DNA from 3 places in the Xanthomonas indica genome. Region 2 is predicted to be linked to each of the others. Evidence: predicted binding sites of a transcription regulator. Region 2 holds the regulator's gene; each other region holds the start of a gene.
The links. Region 2 encodes FliA, which starts transcription of late flagellar genes. Its sites were predicted from a motif close to TAAAGTTTNNCNNNCNNNGGCCGATAA; they were not measured.

Region 1 (2,263 bases), 1.4 Mb from region 2:
GCACCGAGATGCCCAGCGCGAACGCTTGCGGCGCATCGCCGATCTTCAGCGGCACGAACACGTTCAACGCATCCTCGCCATCGGCACGGCGATGGTCGAACACCACCTGCCCCTTGGCCACGCGCGCGAGCATGTCCTTGGACCAGGCGTCGTTGCGGGTCTTGCCGACCTGCTGCGGATCGCGGCTGGCCATCACCATGCCCAACGGCGACAACAGGCTGGCATGGCCCTCGCCCATCGGCCGCAGCGCGGCGATGCGCTGCTGCAGGGTATCGAGGGTGAAGTCGACGGTGACCACGCCCAGGAAGCGGCCGTTCTCCAGGATCGGCGTGGCCAGCGTGGTCATCAGCGTGTCCTTGCCGGCCACCGGGTAGTAGTACGGCTCGATCACCACCGGCTTGTGCGTGTTGCGCGCCAGCAGGTACCAGTCGCCGTCGCCCGGCTTCTCGTAGTCGCGCAGCGCCTCGCGCACCAGCGTGCCGTTCTGCCGCGACCACCAGGTCATGTAGCGGCCGGTGGCGTCGTGGCCCTCGGCACCGACGAAGCCCTTGTCGTTGCCGTCGAACGCGTCCGGCTCCCACATGGTGCTGATGCCCAGCCACTGCGGATGCGCATCGAGCTGGCTGCGCAGCACCGCGGTGGCGGTGGTACGCGACAGGCCGCCGGCGCCGTGCTGCACGCGGAAGCTGTTGGCCAGCGCCTCGCTGGCGTCGAAGGCCACGCCGATCTCGCGCGACACGCGCTGCGCTTCCAGTTGCGCGAGGTTCTCGATGCTGGTGCGCGAGGTCGACAGCAACGCATCGCTGCTGCGCCAGTAGATGATCATCGCGGTCAGGCCGAAACAGGCCAGCGCGAGCAGGCCGGTACCCAGCATCAGGCGTTTGGCGACGCTGCCGCGACGGCGATGCGGCGACGGAGTGGACATGACAACTTCCTTGGCGGGGGGAGGGAATGCGGTCGCGGAGAACGCGCCGCGCAGCACAGCCCGCCGCGGCGCACGGCGCGAGCGCGCGTGTCCGTGCCGATGACCTGCTGCCCGGGACGCCTTCCCCACCGGCCACGACGCGCCGCCGGAAATCGCTTCCCGGCACTGCTGCGTGTGGCCCACCCTCTCGCTATCGTCCTGCCGTGCGCAAACTTGATGCCCATCCCGTGCGGACCGGATGAACGGACATGGCTCCGCCGTGAAAGTGGTCAATAGCGCGCTGTTTACTCTTGCGCGCGTGCGCCAGTGAACAGGCATGCACACTGATGCAGCACGGCCTTGTCGACTTCGGCAAGGTACAAGACGCAGGACCACAGACGTAACAGCGCATGGAGCCGCCGCAGGCAAGCGGCGATCACACCTGCGCTGTGACCGGCGCAAGCATCACCGTCGCGCACTCATCGATGCATGCGTACAACCGGCTCGCTGCGCGCAGATGGCGCGCGCATAGCGCTTACGGCCGCCAGTTGGCGTTGTGCTCCCAGAACGCCACGCTGCGCCGGTAGGCGTCGCGATCCAGCGCCACGCCCGAGCCGCCCTCCTCTACGCCCAGCGCATTGCGCAGCATGGTGATCGGCGCCATCGGAATCTCCTGCGGCTCGGCGGTATACAGGCAACCGACCACGCCCCAGTCGGCCTCGATCGGCGCCCCCTCGTGCGCGAGCTGTTCGCGGCTGTAGAGGATCGGCAGCAGATAGGCGGCCACCGGCGGCTCGACGCCTTCGAACCAGCGCACCAGCACCGGCAGTTCCTCGCGGCTGCGTGCCTCGTAGCCGGAGCGCAGCAGGCGCCGGTTGGCGTCGGTGATCGGCACGGTCAGGCAGCGCGTCGAGGTCCAGTTGCGATGCACGTGCAACTTGCAGAACGGCGCGTAGCCGTCCAGCACCTGCAGCGGCGCGTGCGTGTTGAGATGCTGCTCGAACTGCTCCGGCGTGCAGTCCTGGATCGCGTTGCGGCGGCCGTCGCGCGGAAACAGGCGGGTGCGGGCGAACGGCGTGAGGACGATGGACATGGCGTGCATGGCGAACAAGGGCGGACAAGCGTAGCGCGCGGCCGGGACCGTGCCCACCGCTGCCACCGTCACCGCGCCGGCAACCCTCGGCATCGAACGACCCCGTAGGGGCGGCTTCAGCCGCGACCGGCGTTCCCGGGGAGGCCGGTCGCGGCTGAAGCCGCCCCTACGGAGCGTGCAGCCGGCTTGCGCCTACGGATGCGCCAGGGCGTAGTCGATCGCCGCGCGCACCGCCGCCACCTGCGCGGCGTTGCACTGCTGCGGCG
Region 2 (2,263 bases):
ACGGGCTGATGGTGGTGCCCGCCGCCTCCGGCCGCCGCTACATGGCCGAGCTGCCGCCGGCCCAGCACGTGGGCCTGGTCAACGTGTTCTCCGAACTGCAGCGCGAGCTGGACGTGATGATCGTCGACACCGCCGCCGGCATCACCGACAGCGTGCTGACCTTCTGCCAGGCCGCGCAGGACGCGGTGGTGGTGGTCTGCGACGAGCCGGCCTCCATCACCGACGCCTACGCCCTGATCAAGGTCCTCTCGCGCGAGCGCGGCGTGGACCGGGTGCAGATCGTCGCCAACATGGTCCGCGACCTCAACGAGGGCCGCCTGCTGTACGACAAGCTCAGCCGGGTCTGCGAGAAGTTCCTCGGCGACGTGTCGCTGAACTACCTGGGCTGCGTGCCGCAGGACGACTGGCTGCGCCTGTCGGTGCAGCGCCAGCAGCCGGTGGTCAAGGCCTACCCGTCCAGCCCGTCGGCGCAGGCGATCTCGGAGATCGCCCGGCGCACCGCGCGCTGGCAGGCGCCGACCGCCCCGCGCGGCAACGTCGAGTTCTTCGTCGAACGCATCATCCAGCGCGGGGTGGCCGCATGAACGCCGCCGCCCACTACCGCGCCGTCCAGCGCAACAGCGCCAACGACTACATCGCCCAGCACTCGGACCTGGTCCGGCGCATCGCCCACCACCTGGCGGCGCGGCTGCCGGCCAGCGTGGAGATCGACGACCTGATCCAGGCCGGCATGATCGGCCTGATCGAGGCCTCGCGCAGCTACGACGCCGAACAGGGCGCCTCGTTCGAGACCTACGCCTCGATCCGCATCCGCGGCGCGATGATCGACGAGATCCGCCGCGGCGACTGGGTGCCGCGCTCGGTGCACCGCCGCGCCCGCGATGCCGCCTCGGCGATCCGCAAGATCGAGCAGAGCACCGGCCGCGCCGCCGCCGCCAACGAAGTGGCCGCGGCGATGGAGATGCCGCTTCCCGAATACCTGCGTTTGATGGAAGATGCCGCCCGCGGCCAGGTGCTGAGCCTGGAGTCGCGCATCGAGGACCATGGCGAGCTGGATACCATCGCCAAGGGCGGACCCAATCCGCAGCAGATGCTCGAGCGCAGCGAATTCGGCCGCGAGCTGGGCAAGGCCATCGCGCAATTGCCCGAACGCGAGCAGTTGGTGCTGTCGCTGTACTACGAGCAGGAATTGAACCTCAAGGAAATCGGCGCGGTGCTCGGGGTCAGCGAGTCGCGCGTGTGTCAGATCCATGGCCAGGCCACGGTACGGTTGCGCGGACGCCTGAAGGCGTTCGAGGTCGCCGATGCCGGTCTGGAAGACGAAGAATAGGAACCCTTAGGAGTCAGTGGTGAACAAGAACATGCGGATTTTGATCGTGGACGATTTCTCGACGATGCGACGCATCGTCAAGAATCTGCTCGGCGATCTGGGCTTCACCAATACCGCCGAGGCCGAAGACGGCAACAGCGCCCTGGCCGCGCTGCGCTCGGCGCCGTTCGAGTTCGTGGTCACCGACTGGAACATGCCGGGCATGACCGGCATCGATCTGCTGCGCAACATCCGCGCCGACGACAAGCTCAAGCACCTGCCGGTGCTGATGGTCACCGCCGAGGCCAAGCGCGAGCAGATCATCGAGGCCGCGCAGTGCGGCGTGAACGGCTACATCATCAAGCCGTTCACCGCGCAGACGCTGCAGGAGAAGCTGGGCAAGATCTTCGAGCGCCTGGGGGCGACTGCCTAAATGGAAGCCACCGCCGAACGTACTGCCCTGATCGAACGCCTGCAAGGCGCGCTGGACGCGCTGGAAAACGGCGACGAGGCCGGCTGGCGCAGGGAGATCGACACCCTCGCCGCCTGGCGCACGCGGCCGATGATGCAGGGCCTGAGCCGGCTCGCGCGCGATCTGGGCCAGGCGCTCGGCGAACTGCCGATGGTGCCCAGCGAGGCCGGCGAGCTGGACGATGCCTGCTCGCGCCTGGACCACGTGGTGGAGATGACCGAACAGGCCAGCCACCGCACCCTGGACCTGGCCGAGGAATGCCGTGCGCTGGCCAACCAGCTGGCGGCCGGCGGCCTCAGCGGCGACCAGAGCGAGATCCTCGACAAGATCCGCCACAACCTCACCGAAATGGCCCTGGCGCAGAGCTTCCAGGACCTGACCGGGCAGATCATCCGCCGCGTCGCCGGCATCGTGCGCCGCGTACACGAAGGCTTCGGCGCGCTGGGTCTGCCGCCGAAGGAAGAACGCAAGGCCGACGGCAG
Region 3 (2,263 bases), 580 kb from region 2:
TTCCGCACCGCCACTGTCGACGATCTCGACGCCATCGCCGCCTTGGTCACCTCGGCCTATCGCGGCGACAGCAGCCGCGTCGGCTGGACCACCGAAGCCGACCTGCTCGACGGCAACCGCATCGACCGCGAGGTGCTGCGTGACGACATCCTGCGCCCGCGCAGCCTGGTGCTGCTGGCCGAGCGCGACGGCGTGCTGGTCGCCTGCGCGCACGTCGCCGACGAGGACGGCGCCGGCTATTTCGGCATGTTCTCGGTGCAGCCGCAGGCGCAAGGCGGCGGCCTGGGCAAGACCGTGCTGGCCGAGGCCGAGCGCATCGCCTGGCAGGAATGGCGCTTGCCGCTGATGCGGATGACGGTGATCGACCTGCGCGACGAACTCATCGCTTTCTACGAGCGCCGCGGCTATCGCCGTACCGGGATCAAGAAGCCGTTTCCGTACGGCGATGCACGCTTCGGCCTGCCCCGCCGCGACGACCTGCGCTTCGAGGTCCTGGAAAAGCCGCTGGGCGGTGCCGCATGAGCGAGACCTGGACCTTCGTCTGTGCGGACGGCGAACTGCTTCCGGGCGAAATGAAGACGGTGTGGGACGAAGTGACCGACACGCCGATCGTGGTGTTCAACTTCGACGGCCAGTTCTATGCGTTGGAAGACCGCTGCAGCCACGAAGACTACGAACTGTCGCCCGGCACCTTCGACGCCGCCGCCGGCAGCATCGAGTGCGTGCTGCACGGCGCCCGCTTCGACGTGCGCGATGGGCGCGCGCTGTGCGCGCCAGCCTACGGGCCGGTACCGAAATTTCCGGTGAAGTCCGAGCATGGCGGGCTGTGGACCCGCGACGACCGCGGCTGAGGCCGCGCACTTTCGTCGCGATCGGCGCTGGGCGTGCTGTCGAGGCGCGCGCTGAACCTCTCGTTTGCTTCACGCCACACCCAACGATCTCCCTCTTCCGACACTCCTAGCAGCGGACGCCAGCGGCCTCGCTGGCGCTGCCGCGTGCGCGCCAAGGACGCGACAACTGTGACGCAGAGGGCAACTCGACCGATTCGATTAAAGAACGCGGGCTCCACGCCGCTAAGGGGAGACGAAGTAGACGGATATGCAATTGCGTCACGATTACGTGAAATATTCGTTGCTTTTCGTATCAATCAAGTGCCGCGACCATCTCTGGTACTCCCATCCCCTCCTGCCAGGACCAGCGCATGACCGCTCTTCTGCATCGCTACAACGTCTCGCGACGCCTCTCCTTCTCCTTCGGCCTGCTCATCCTGCTGTCCTGCGGACTGGTGGTCGGCGGCCTGCTCACCCTCTCGCAGGCGCGCAGCCAGTTGGACACCGTGGCCCGTCGCACGGTCTCCACCATCGTCTATACCAACGAAATGCTCGATGCCAGTTCGGACATCGGCATCCAGTTGCGCAACATCGTGTTGCCGACCACCCAGGAAGAGAACATCGCCTTCGCCAAGATCATGGTGAAGGAATTGCGCCGTTATCGCGCATACAGCGCCAAACTGTTCGCCATCCCGGCGACCGGCCCGCGTGATCGCGCCTTGCGCGAGCAGATGAACCGGACCTACGCGCAGGCGACCGAGCTCAACCAGCAGGTGCTGGAGCTGGGGCTGACCTACAAGTCCGACGATGCGATGAAGGTGCTGCTGTACCAGGCGGCGCCGGCCACCCAGCGCTGGCGCGAGGCGATCGGCGGCTATGCGGTCTGGCAGCGCAACAACGGCGAGCAGGCCTATGCCACCGCCACCGCGGCGATGGAGCGCGGCCGCATCCTGCTGATCTCCGGCGGTCTGGCCGTGGTGCTGGTCAGCAGTCTGCTGGCGTGGATGATCACCCGCAGCCTGACCGTGCCGCTGGCCCGCGCCACCCGCGCGGCCGAAGCCATCGCCGAGGGCCGCCTGGACAACGACGTGGCCACCGATGCGCGCGACGAACCCGGCCGCCTGCTGCAGGCGATGGGGCGCATGCAGACCCAGTTGCAGCGCTTCTCCGGCGAAACCGCGCGGATGATCGAACTGCACGCCGACAAGGACATCAGCCACCGCATGCCGCAGGACTTCCCCGGCGTGTACGGCGAGCTGAGCAAGGGCATCAACACCATGATGTTCGAGCACCTCGATGCCATCGTCGATGCCATCGACGTACTCAACGAATACGCCAACGGCGACCTGCGCCGCGACGCGCGCCGCCTGCCTGGCAGCCGTGCGGTACTGCATGAATCGATGGATGCGGCCAAGGCCAGCCTGCTGGCGATC

Region 1: the regulator FliA is predicted to act here: its motif matches at 1,116-1,142, upstream of Q7W82_RS06605 (methyl-accepting chemotaxis protein).
Region 3: the regulator FliA is predicted to act here: its motif matches at 1,051-1,077, upstream of Q7W82_RS10310 (methyl-accepting chemotaxis protein).

The regions. Positions count from the first base shown of each region.
Region 1 is NZ_CP131914.1:1,545,996-1,548,258, reverse strand. It holds gene Q7W82_RS06605 (methyl-accepting chemotaxis protein) at 1-925, opposite strand, end outside; gene Q7W82_RS06600 (DUF3228 family protein) at 1,440-1,997, opposite strand; gene Q7W82_RS06595 (M14 family metallocarboxypeptidase) at 2,190-2,263, opposite strand, start outside.
Region 2 is NZ_CP131914.1:2,961,246-2,963,508, reverse strand. It holds gene Q7W82_RS12805 (P-loop NTPase) at 1-584, shown strand, start outside; gene Q7W82_RS12800 (RNA polymerase sigma factor FliA) at 581-1,330, shown strand; gene cheY (chemotaxis response regulator CheY) at 1,350-1,742, shown strand; gene Q7W82_RS12790 (protein phosphatase CheZ) at 1,743-2,263, shown strand, end outside.
Region 3 is NZ_CP131914.1:2,384,085-2,386,347, reverse strand. It holds gene Q7W82_RS10320 (GNAT family N-acetyltransferase) at 1-522, shown strand, start outside; gene Q7W82_RS10315 (non-heme iron oxygenase ferredoxin subunit) at 519-851, shown strand; gene Q7W82_RS10310 (methyl-accepting chemotaxis protein) at 1,202-2,263, shown strand, end outside.